Regions from separate parts of the Limnobacter sp. UBA7229 genome, predicted to be linked through region 1. Evidence: predicted binding sites of a transcription regulator. Region 1 holds the regulator's gene; the other holds the start of a gene.
What was found. The regulator FliA, encoded in region 1, starts transcription of late flagellar genes. The targets are predictions, from matches to a motif close to CTAAAGTTTNNNNNNNNNNNGCCGNTA.
Positions count from the first base shown of each region.

Region 2: a site for FliA is predicted at 1,673-1,699, ahead of motA (flagellar motor stator protein MotA). Genes of this name have one in related genera too.

Region 1 covers NZ_DKTN01000018.1:12,184-16,609, forward strand. Annotated here, with positions in the region: gene B4C79_RS10490 (PAS domain-containing sensor histidine kinase) at 1-1,576, opposite strand, end outside; gene B4C79_RS10495 (RNA polymerase sigma factor FliA) at 1,583-2,299, opposite strand; gene B4C79_RS10500 (MinD/ParA family ATP-binding protein) at 2,325-3,143, opposite strand; gene flhF (flagellar biosynthesis protein FlhF) at 3,107-4,426, opposite strand, start outside.
Region 2 covers NZ_DKTN01000004.1:7,131-11,556, reverse strand. Annotated here, with positions in the region: gene flhD (flagellar transcriptional regulator FlhD) at 467-784, shown strand; gene flhC (flagellar transcriptional regulator FlhC) at 867-1,430, shown strand; gene motA (flagellar motor stator protein MotA) at 1,744-2,607, shown strand; gene motB (flagellar motor protein MotB) at 2,623-3,591, shown strand; gene B4C79_RS02825 (chemotaxis protein) at 3,620-4,426, shown strand, end outside.

The DNA of each region.
Region 1 (4,426 bases):
TCCACACCTGTTTCAACAACACGGGGTCGGCATACACGGGTGGAAGCTCGCACAACTCCACCACGTTTTTGCGCCGGGCGTCGAGTTGATCCAGAATTTGATCCAGCAGCTGTTGCTGGTCTACTTTGACGCGCGCAACATCGGTGCGCAGCAAACGCGAAAAGTCGAGCAAGCCGTCAATAAGACCGCCCATTTGACGTGCGTTGTTGCTGATTCGATCGAGCAGGCCGCGGGCATCTTCCGGCAGGCTGTCGGCGAAGTCTTCCTTCAGAATGCTGGAAAAACCATCAATGGCGCGAAGGGGCGCACGCAAATCATGCGACACCGTGTAGGTGAAGGCCTCGAGTTCGGAGTTGCTGCGAGTAAGCTCGGCAGTGCGGTCGTTGATGCGCTGCTCGAGCGTGCCGTTCAAGCCCTGCAAATCGTCTTCAAAAACCCGACGCTCTACACACAAACCAAGCAGGCGAATGGCGGTTAAAACGCGCAACACGTCATCATGACCTGTGTTGTTGACACCTTGCTGGGCCACCATGATCCAGTACTCGGGCTGATTGGGCTCAACGGCTTTGCGCAGTGCAAACCACACCGCAGTAATGCCAAGTTCGCTTGCCCAATTGTCTTCAAAATAATGCTCGGGTTTCATTTTGGCGATCCAGACCAAACCATGCTGGTCGTGGCCTTCCAGGGGCTCACAGAGTTGCTCGGCCTTGTCCCAAAATGCCTGCCCTTTTTCAAGTGGCATGCGAAGGTTGGGGTTGGTACCCCGCACACGCCAGTGGTTGTGCTCGGATTTGTCGCGAAAACCCAGTACCACTTCGGCATGCACGGTGAGGCAGTTTTTCAAACCACGCGCATACGATGCCGCCAACTCGGGAATGGGTGCAGAAAGCAACACACCTTGCAACAGCGAACGTTGCAGGGAAAGCAACTGTTCATTCAGGCGTTTCTGCGTGCGATCGGAGGACACGCCCATGTAGCCTACAAAGTCGCCGTTGGCGTTGTACAAAGGCCGGCCAGTGGATTCAAAAATAATACGCTCAGAGTTTTGGGGCCAGTACTCAAAGCAAACCCGGTCAAAGGGTTGGTGACTGTCCAGTAGCTCTTTGAAAGTGTCCCAGTTGTAGCGCGGGTCAATACACTTCAAGCCTTCGACGTCCCACCGGGCCAAACCATCAAAAGGCAATTTGAACCCGCTTTTGGCGTTGCTGTTTTGATCTTTGCCGCGGTAGATGATTCGCACAATGGTGTGGGCCGAATCCTGGTGCCAGTACCAATCGCCCGAGAGTTCCATGAGGCGGCGCAACTGGCTTTCAGACTGGATGGACGAGCGGATGATTTCAAGCAGGCCAGACATGAGCTTGTTGCCCATGAACCACGCACCCAACACGCCAAGCACCAAGGTGAAAAGTACAGTTAAATTCCAGTTGGCGGGATCGGAGGTGGTGGCTGCCATGTAAAAAGCGGTCAAGGCCAGCGGACCAATGCCGGTGAGAATCACCAAAATCAGGGAACGATTGACCCTGGTGCGGGATTGCTCAAAAGTTTTCGGTTTTCCCTGGGCTTTGGGATCAGCCATGTGTGCTTAGTGTTCGCGAAGCTTGGCTTTGAGGCGACTCACCGCCTGGGTGTGCAACTGACACACCCGGGATTCAGTCACGCCAAGGACAGCGGCGATTTCACGGAAGTTTAACTCTTGCTCATAATACAGTCCCATGAGCATTTTTTCACGCTCGGGCAGGTCTTCAATGGCCTGGATCAGGTTTTCCCGGAAACGTTGATCACCCAGCATTTCAAGCGGATTGGCCTCTTCGTCGCCACCTATCTGGCGATCCAGATAACCTTCACCATCGCCGTCGTCTGCATAGTCGTCGTAAAACACCAGCGATGCACCGCGCGAATCAAACAACATTTCCTGGTATTCGTCCAGACTCACGCCCAAGACTTCAGCAATCTCTTTCTCAGAGGCGGAGCGCCCCAGTTTTTGCTCGGCTTTCAGGGTTGCGGTTTCAATTTTTCGTTGTGCCTGGCGAACGCCGCGCGGCATCCAGTCGGCTGAGCGCAGTTCATCGAGCATGGAGCCACGAATTCGCTGGCTGGCATAGGTTTCAAACTGGGCGCCCTGCCCTTCTTCAAAGCGGGTAATGGCGTCCATCAGGCCGATCAGGCCGGCTTGAATCAGATCATCGATTTGCACCGATGCGGGCAACTTGGCAATGAGGTGATGCGCCAACCTGCGAACCAGAGGGATGTACTGGTCCACCTGCTTTGATTTGTCTAAAGTGCCCTGGGCTGTGTACATGGAGTCTGTGCTTCCTGTCTTGTTATTACGCCAGTGCGTGTTCGTCGAAAGAGCAAATGGCCTTTGCGATTCTCCGACCTGCCGCAATCATCTCCCGACCGACCTGGTTCAAGGCTTTGCCCGAGGGCAAGGCTGGCAAATGCCCCGCATACTGCAAGGGATTGACCAGAAAGCTCGAAGTGCTTTCCAGCAAATTTGCGAACACGTGATCGGCTTCATCTGTGCTTCTTACACCCGCAACAATAACACGATGGTGAATATTTTCGTCTACCCCTTTTGAAGAACGAATGGCCTGAAAGGCGCGGGTAACGGATCGGGCGGTGGGTTGCACCACCCAGTACCAGTCGTCTTGCGGGGAAAATGCCTTGGCCAGTTCCACTGCCTCGTAAGGCAAGGTGGCATAAAAGCGGTCACAGCTGACCGGCATGCGGTGAAGCTTGCCCAGCAGGGCCAGGGATTGGGCCGGCTTTTTGGCTAGGGCTTCAAGACCGATTCGGGCCACCACCAGGTATTGGGATTCAGCAAGCTCGATGACCTGGTCTTCCAGATTCAGTTTGCCATTGAAAAATTCGATCAGATCGGTGCGGGCATGCGCAGGCAACAGTTGAGGAAGGCCTGCGGCGGACCCGTCAAACAACACGGTTGAGCGTTCAGAACGTGCCTGCTGCTCCAACACAAAACGGGCCAGGCAGGCTGCGTAATCGCTCCCCATGTCACCAAGAATCGGGTGAATGGTGGCGGCCTTGCGGCCCAACAAGTGTCGAAGTGTTTTGGCTTGATCCATAGGATTCAGTAGACCATGAAACTTTAGATTCCAGTCGCAGAGACTTGGGCCATTTTCCATTTCAATTCCTCGCTCGAGGCCTGAAAAGCCTGGCTGCTGCGCGCGCGCATGGCGCGGTGCACCAACACACGGGGATCGGCCGGGAAAAGATCTTCAGGCACGCGCTGGCCGGTGGCAATGTAGTGCAAGGCCAATTTGTGGCGCATGACAACATCAAGCACTCCGCCAATTTTGATGGCTTCGTCCAGTTTGGAGAGAATGGCTCCATTCAGGCCCGTGCTTTTGTAATGGCGCACCACGTCATCCAGCGTTTCTGGCTGGCTGGTGGCGTTGAGCAGCAACACGCGCTTTACATGGCTGTCGGTCAGAATTTTGGTTTGCTCGGCCACGCGCGAATCGCGTTGCCCCATGCCCACAGTGTCAATCAAAATAAGCCGCTTGCGCTGCATGGTATTGCGCAACTGGGCCAGGTCGGCATGGGTTTGTGCGGTGTACACCTGCACGCCCAGAATTTTGCCGTAAATGCGCAGCTGGTCTTGCGCGCCAATTCTGTAGCTGTCGGTGGTGATCAAGCCCAGCGAGTCGGCACCATACTTCACCACGCAACGCGCGGCCAGTTTGGCGGTGGTGGTGGTTTTGCCCACACCGGTGGGGCCGACCAGGGCGAATGTGCCGCCGGTTTCAACAATGTCTTTGTCGGCTGGCACCACATTCAGGTTTTTCTTGATGACATTCATCACCCAGTCTTGCACCTGGCTGTCGGAAAGATCCGCAGGAAGTTTTTCAACCACTGTGCGTGCAAACAGGGGGGAGAATCCGGATTGGGTGAGCTGGTTCCACAACTCGCCGCGCTGGGGATTTTTCTCCAAGGCATCGCGCCAGGTGATCATGGCCATTTGGTCTTTCAACAACTGGCGCATTTGCTTGATTTCTTCCAGCACTGCAGTTTGCTCGCTGGCCATGGAATCGCTGGCCGCTTGTGAACGGCGCTTGGCCACCTCCGAAATCATGTCATGTTCAGGCAGGGTTTGCGGTATTTGATGCACAGCGGGCGCGCGGTTGATCAGCACGTCACGCTGCGCGGCCACCTGCTGCGCAATTTTCTCCGCAGGTGTAGGCTGACGTGTTGCTTCCTGAGCGGCCAATTGTGTGCGCTCAGCCTTGGTCCACGACAGCGGCGCCGACTGGGCTGCTGGTTTCTCTGTCACAGTGTCCAGGTCTTGCGAGGATGCGGCCAGCACTTCAGTGCCCGCAGCAGTTTGCTTGGTGGACAAAATGATTGCATCTTCACCCAGTTCAGCACGCAGCTTTTGCAAGGCCTCTCTTGTGGTGGGGGCTGTGAA
Region 2 (4,426 bases), on a different contig from region 1:
CTGTTATCGATGCCTGGAAATGAAACTTGAGGCCTTCATTCGCAAATAAAAAATATTGTTTTTGCACCCTCAAGTTCACTGAATCAGTGTCGTAATGAGGCGATTTTTCCTGAAAAAGAATGTCGCTCCCTCCTCAAGTTTTCTTAAAAGGTGTCCGTTATCTTCAGTAGACGCTTAACAATTGAGGCCCCCGCCGCAAGGGGCAGCACGAAGTGGGGGTCAATCGAATGGGGGGATCCCCCCAAACTGTGATTCTTCCATCGGGCCTATTGAGCGACAGTGTGTCCATGTAAGGCAGTTCCCTACATGTTGAATTCCAGCTCGGTGACTCAATGAATGGAAGTTGGATGATTCAGGTTGTTTGGCGAGAAGCCGAAGATACGTATGAGGGAATTGTCGCTGCGATCAAGAAAGCGGCGCAAATTGAGGATGCAGTACAACAGAGATTGAATTGGAGGATGTTCAAATGAAAAGTACCCGTCTACTAGATGAAATTCGCGAAACCAACCTGTCTTATTTGTTGCTGGCTCAGCAACTGATTCGCGAAGACCGCGCCGAAGCAACCTTCCGTTTGGGCATTTCCGACGAAGTGGCCGAGTTGATCGACCAGCTGACCACCGCGCAAGTGCTGCGTATTGCCTCAAGCAACATGCTGATGTGTCGTTTCCGTTTCGACGACGAAGTGGTTTGGAACTTGCTGACCAGTCACACCAAAGACCGCAGTGTTTCCGGTATGCATGCAGCAATCATCATGTCTGGCAAGGCAGTGAACGCTGCTGCTTAATCAAAGACACGGTATCTACTCAGGATGTAACAAGAAAAACTCAGGCATCCAACATTGACATCAGACAGGGGTCAAAAAAATCATGGCTAAAGTTAAATCAATCATCGACGAAGCAGCACAAATTCAATTGGCCACTCAGCTGATTCGCCTGGATGCGCGCTTGCAGGTTCTCGAGTCTGAAACACAGTTGTCTCGTGAACGTTTGTTGAAGCTGTACAAAGAACTCAAACACAAGTCGCCCCCCAAAGGCATGCTGCCTTTTTCAACCGACTGGTTCATGACCTGGCAGCCCAATATTCACTCTTCCCTGTTTATCAATATCTATCAAACGCTGATCAAGAGCACAGACATTGAAGACATTGAAGCCATCATCAAAGCCTACAGAATGTACCTGGAGCAAATTACCCAGTTGGGTTTGCCCGAAGTGCTGTCGCTGACTCGCGCATGGCGCTTGGTGAAGTTTTTTGATGCCGGCATGTTGACCACCACCGAGTGCAAAGACTGCGAAGGCCGTTTTGTGGTGCACACGTATGAATTGGTGAACGATTATGTGTGCGGCCTGTGCCACATGCCTTCTCGCGCCGGTAAAACGCGACAGTCGGCAGCAGACCGTTTCTTCAACGAAGAAGCAAGTATCGAAGCTTAAGTATTCAGTTTGCAAAGCCCAGGGAGAAGGGCTTTTCGTTTACCCCCGCTGCACCAAAAGGTCCGGTTGCATCCTCCCACCCTCTGTCTCTTCCGGGTCTGCAGTGGGGGTTTCTCACTCCCGAATGACCAGCCAATGTTGCTGGTCATTTTTATTAAACCCCCCTCAAAAATGGCTATCACCAAGGATTGTGAAATCCTGGCCATGCCTTGAAATCACCCAGAAAAGCCACTTTATTCGGACAAAAGATTTTACAAATTCTGCCGACAATACCTATACAGAAAAACCATTCATCGACAGAGAACTTCAACCCATGTTAGTAGCAATCGGATTCGTGATCGTGATTTTCTCCGTGTTGGGCGGTTTCGCCTTCATGGGGGGGCACCTGGTAACGCTGTGGCAGCCTGTTGAAATTTTGATCATTGGCGGTGGTGCCTTGGGTGCATTCATTGTCAGTAACACGCCAAGCATTTTGAAAGCGACAGGCAAGGCTTTGGGTGGTGCATTCAAACCCAGCGCAATCACCAAGGCTTTTTACATGTCTTTGATGGCCTTGATGTACGAAATCCTGACCAAAGTGCGCAAAGAAGGTTTGATGTCGATTGAGGGCGATGTTGAAGAACCTGAGCAAAGCCCCTTGTTTCAGAAGTATCCCGAGGTATTGGCCGATCATCACATTGTTGAATTCCTGACCGATTACCTTCGCTTGATGGTCAGTGGCAACCTGAACCCCATGGAAATTGAAAACCTGATGGATGGCGAGCTTGAAACCCACCACCAGGAAGCACACACCCCCCAATCTGCCGTTCAGCAAATGGCCGACGGTTTGCCGGCATTCGGTATCGTGGCTGCGGTGATGGGTGTGGTACACGTGATGGGCTCAGTGGGGCAGGTCAGTAACGCCGAACTGGGCGTGATGATTGCCGCTGCCCTGGTGGGTACTTTTCTGGGCATTTTGCTGGCCTACGGTTTTGTGGGCCCTTTGGCCAGCATTATCAACCACAAAATTTCAGAGTCATCCAAGCCATTCGAGTGTGTGAAAACCACTTTGCTGGCAAGCCTGAATGGTTACTCACCCGCACTGGCTGTTGAGTTTGGCCGAAAGGTTCTTTATTCCACAGAGCGTCCAACTTTCATTGAGCTGGAAGAGCACGTGAAGAGCACCAAAGGCAAATAAAGGCAAACAAGCACCATGGCGAAGTCTGACGAAGAACGTCCAATCATCGTAGTCAAGAAGATCAAGAAAGGTGGCCATGGTCACCATGGCGGCGCCTGGAAAATTGCGTACGCCGACTTCGTGACTGCCATGATGGCTTTTTTTCTATTGATGTGGCTGCTGGGTTCTACCTCGGAAGGTGACCTGAAAGGTATCTCTGATTACTTCAACTCACCATTGAAGGTGGCACTGGTTGGGGGTCCCGGATCCGGTACCGCAACGAGTGTAATAGACGCAGGTGGTACTGATTTGTCGCGCTCCGTGGGGCAAATCAAAAGCGGAAGTACCGACAAGGCCACCAACAGCAGTACCTCCGATGCCACGGCAGAGGCGCTCGAGCGGGCAGAGTCCAAGCGCTTGCTTGAATTAAAGGGGGAAATAGAGGGCCTAATCGACGCATCAGATTTGATGAAACAGTTTAAAAATCAAATCATGCTGGACATTACGCCTGAAGGTTTACGAATTCAAATTGTGGATGAGCGAAATCGCCCCATGTTTGATTCTGGCAGTGCTGTGTTGAAAGGTTACATGAAAGACATTTTGCGCAATTTAACCAAGTTGTTAAACCAGGTGCCCAACAAGCTGACCTTGTCAGGCCACACCGATGCAACGCCGTATGCCATGGGCAACAGGGGTTACAGCAACTGGGAATTGTCGGCAGACCGGGCCAACGCCAGTCGTCGGGAAATGTACACGGCGGGAATGCCGGACCAGAAAATATTGCGGGTGGTGGGTTTGGCCTCCTCGGTGTCGCTGGATGAAAAAGACCCCTACGCCGCAGTGAACCGAAGAATTGCGATTGTGGTGATGAACAAACGCGCAGAAGAAGCAGTGCGGGCGCTGGCCAATCTGGATGAAGGGCAAGACCCCAATTTGATTGAGCTGCCGCCTGTGCCCAAAGTTGAAGGCTTGCCGTTTCCAAAAAACGGGTCAAGTACGAATTGAAAGAAACAGACTATTTGTCAGGAGCAACATGATGCAAAACGATTATCGCTTGATGAACATGATTGACGAGAAGGCAAGACTTGCAGGCTCCAACAAAATGGAGTTGCTGCTTTTCTCGTTGGGTTCCACCGAGGTGTTCGGTATTAACGTGTTCAAGGTCCGCGAAGTGTGTGAAACCTTGCCCATCACGCGAACCCCCAACATGCCTGCTGGCGTGGAAGGCATCATTTCATTGCGCGGCAGTATTTTGCCGGTGATTGACTTGGCACAGTGCCTGCGCATGGGCAATGGTGAAGCGCGCACCAAGCTGATCATCACCGAGTTTTCTTCACACACCCAGGCCTTCCTGGTGCAAGACGTAGACCGCATTGTGCGCGTGGACTGGGAGCAGGTGAAATCGCCCCAAAGCATTGGTCAGTCGCAAAGTGCAATGATCACTGCCCTGACAGAACTGCCCGATGGCAAGCTGGTGTCCATTCTGGATGTTGAGCAAATCCTGGGTGAAGTAATTGGTGAGGGCGATGTGCCCAATATGGACAGCATGCGACCCGACCATCCATACCCTGTGTTCTTTGCAGACGATTCGAACATGGCTCGCAAGAAAATTACTGAGGTGCTGGAGAAGCTTCACCTGCCTTACCAAAGCGCCATCAACGGTCGCGAGGCTTGGGAGAAACTGCGCAACATTGCCAGTCGTGCCGAGCAGGAAAACAAAGACATCCGGGATGTTGTATCTCTCATCCTGGTGGATGCCGAAATGCCAGAAATGGATGGCTACGTGTTGACACGTCACATCAAGGAAGATGTTCGCTTCAAGGGCATTCCTGTCGTGATG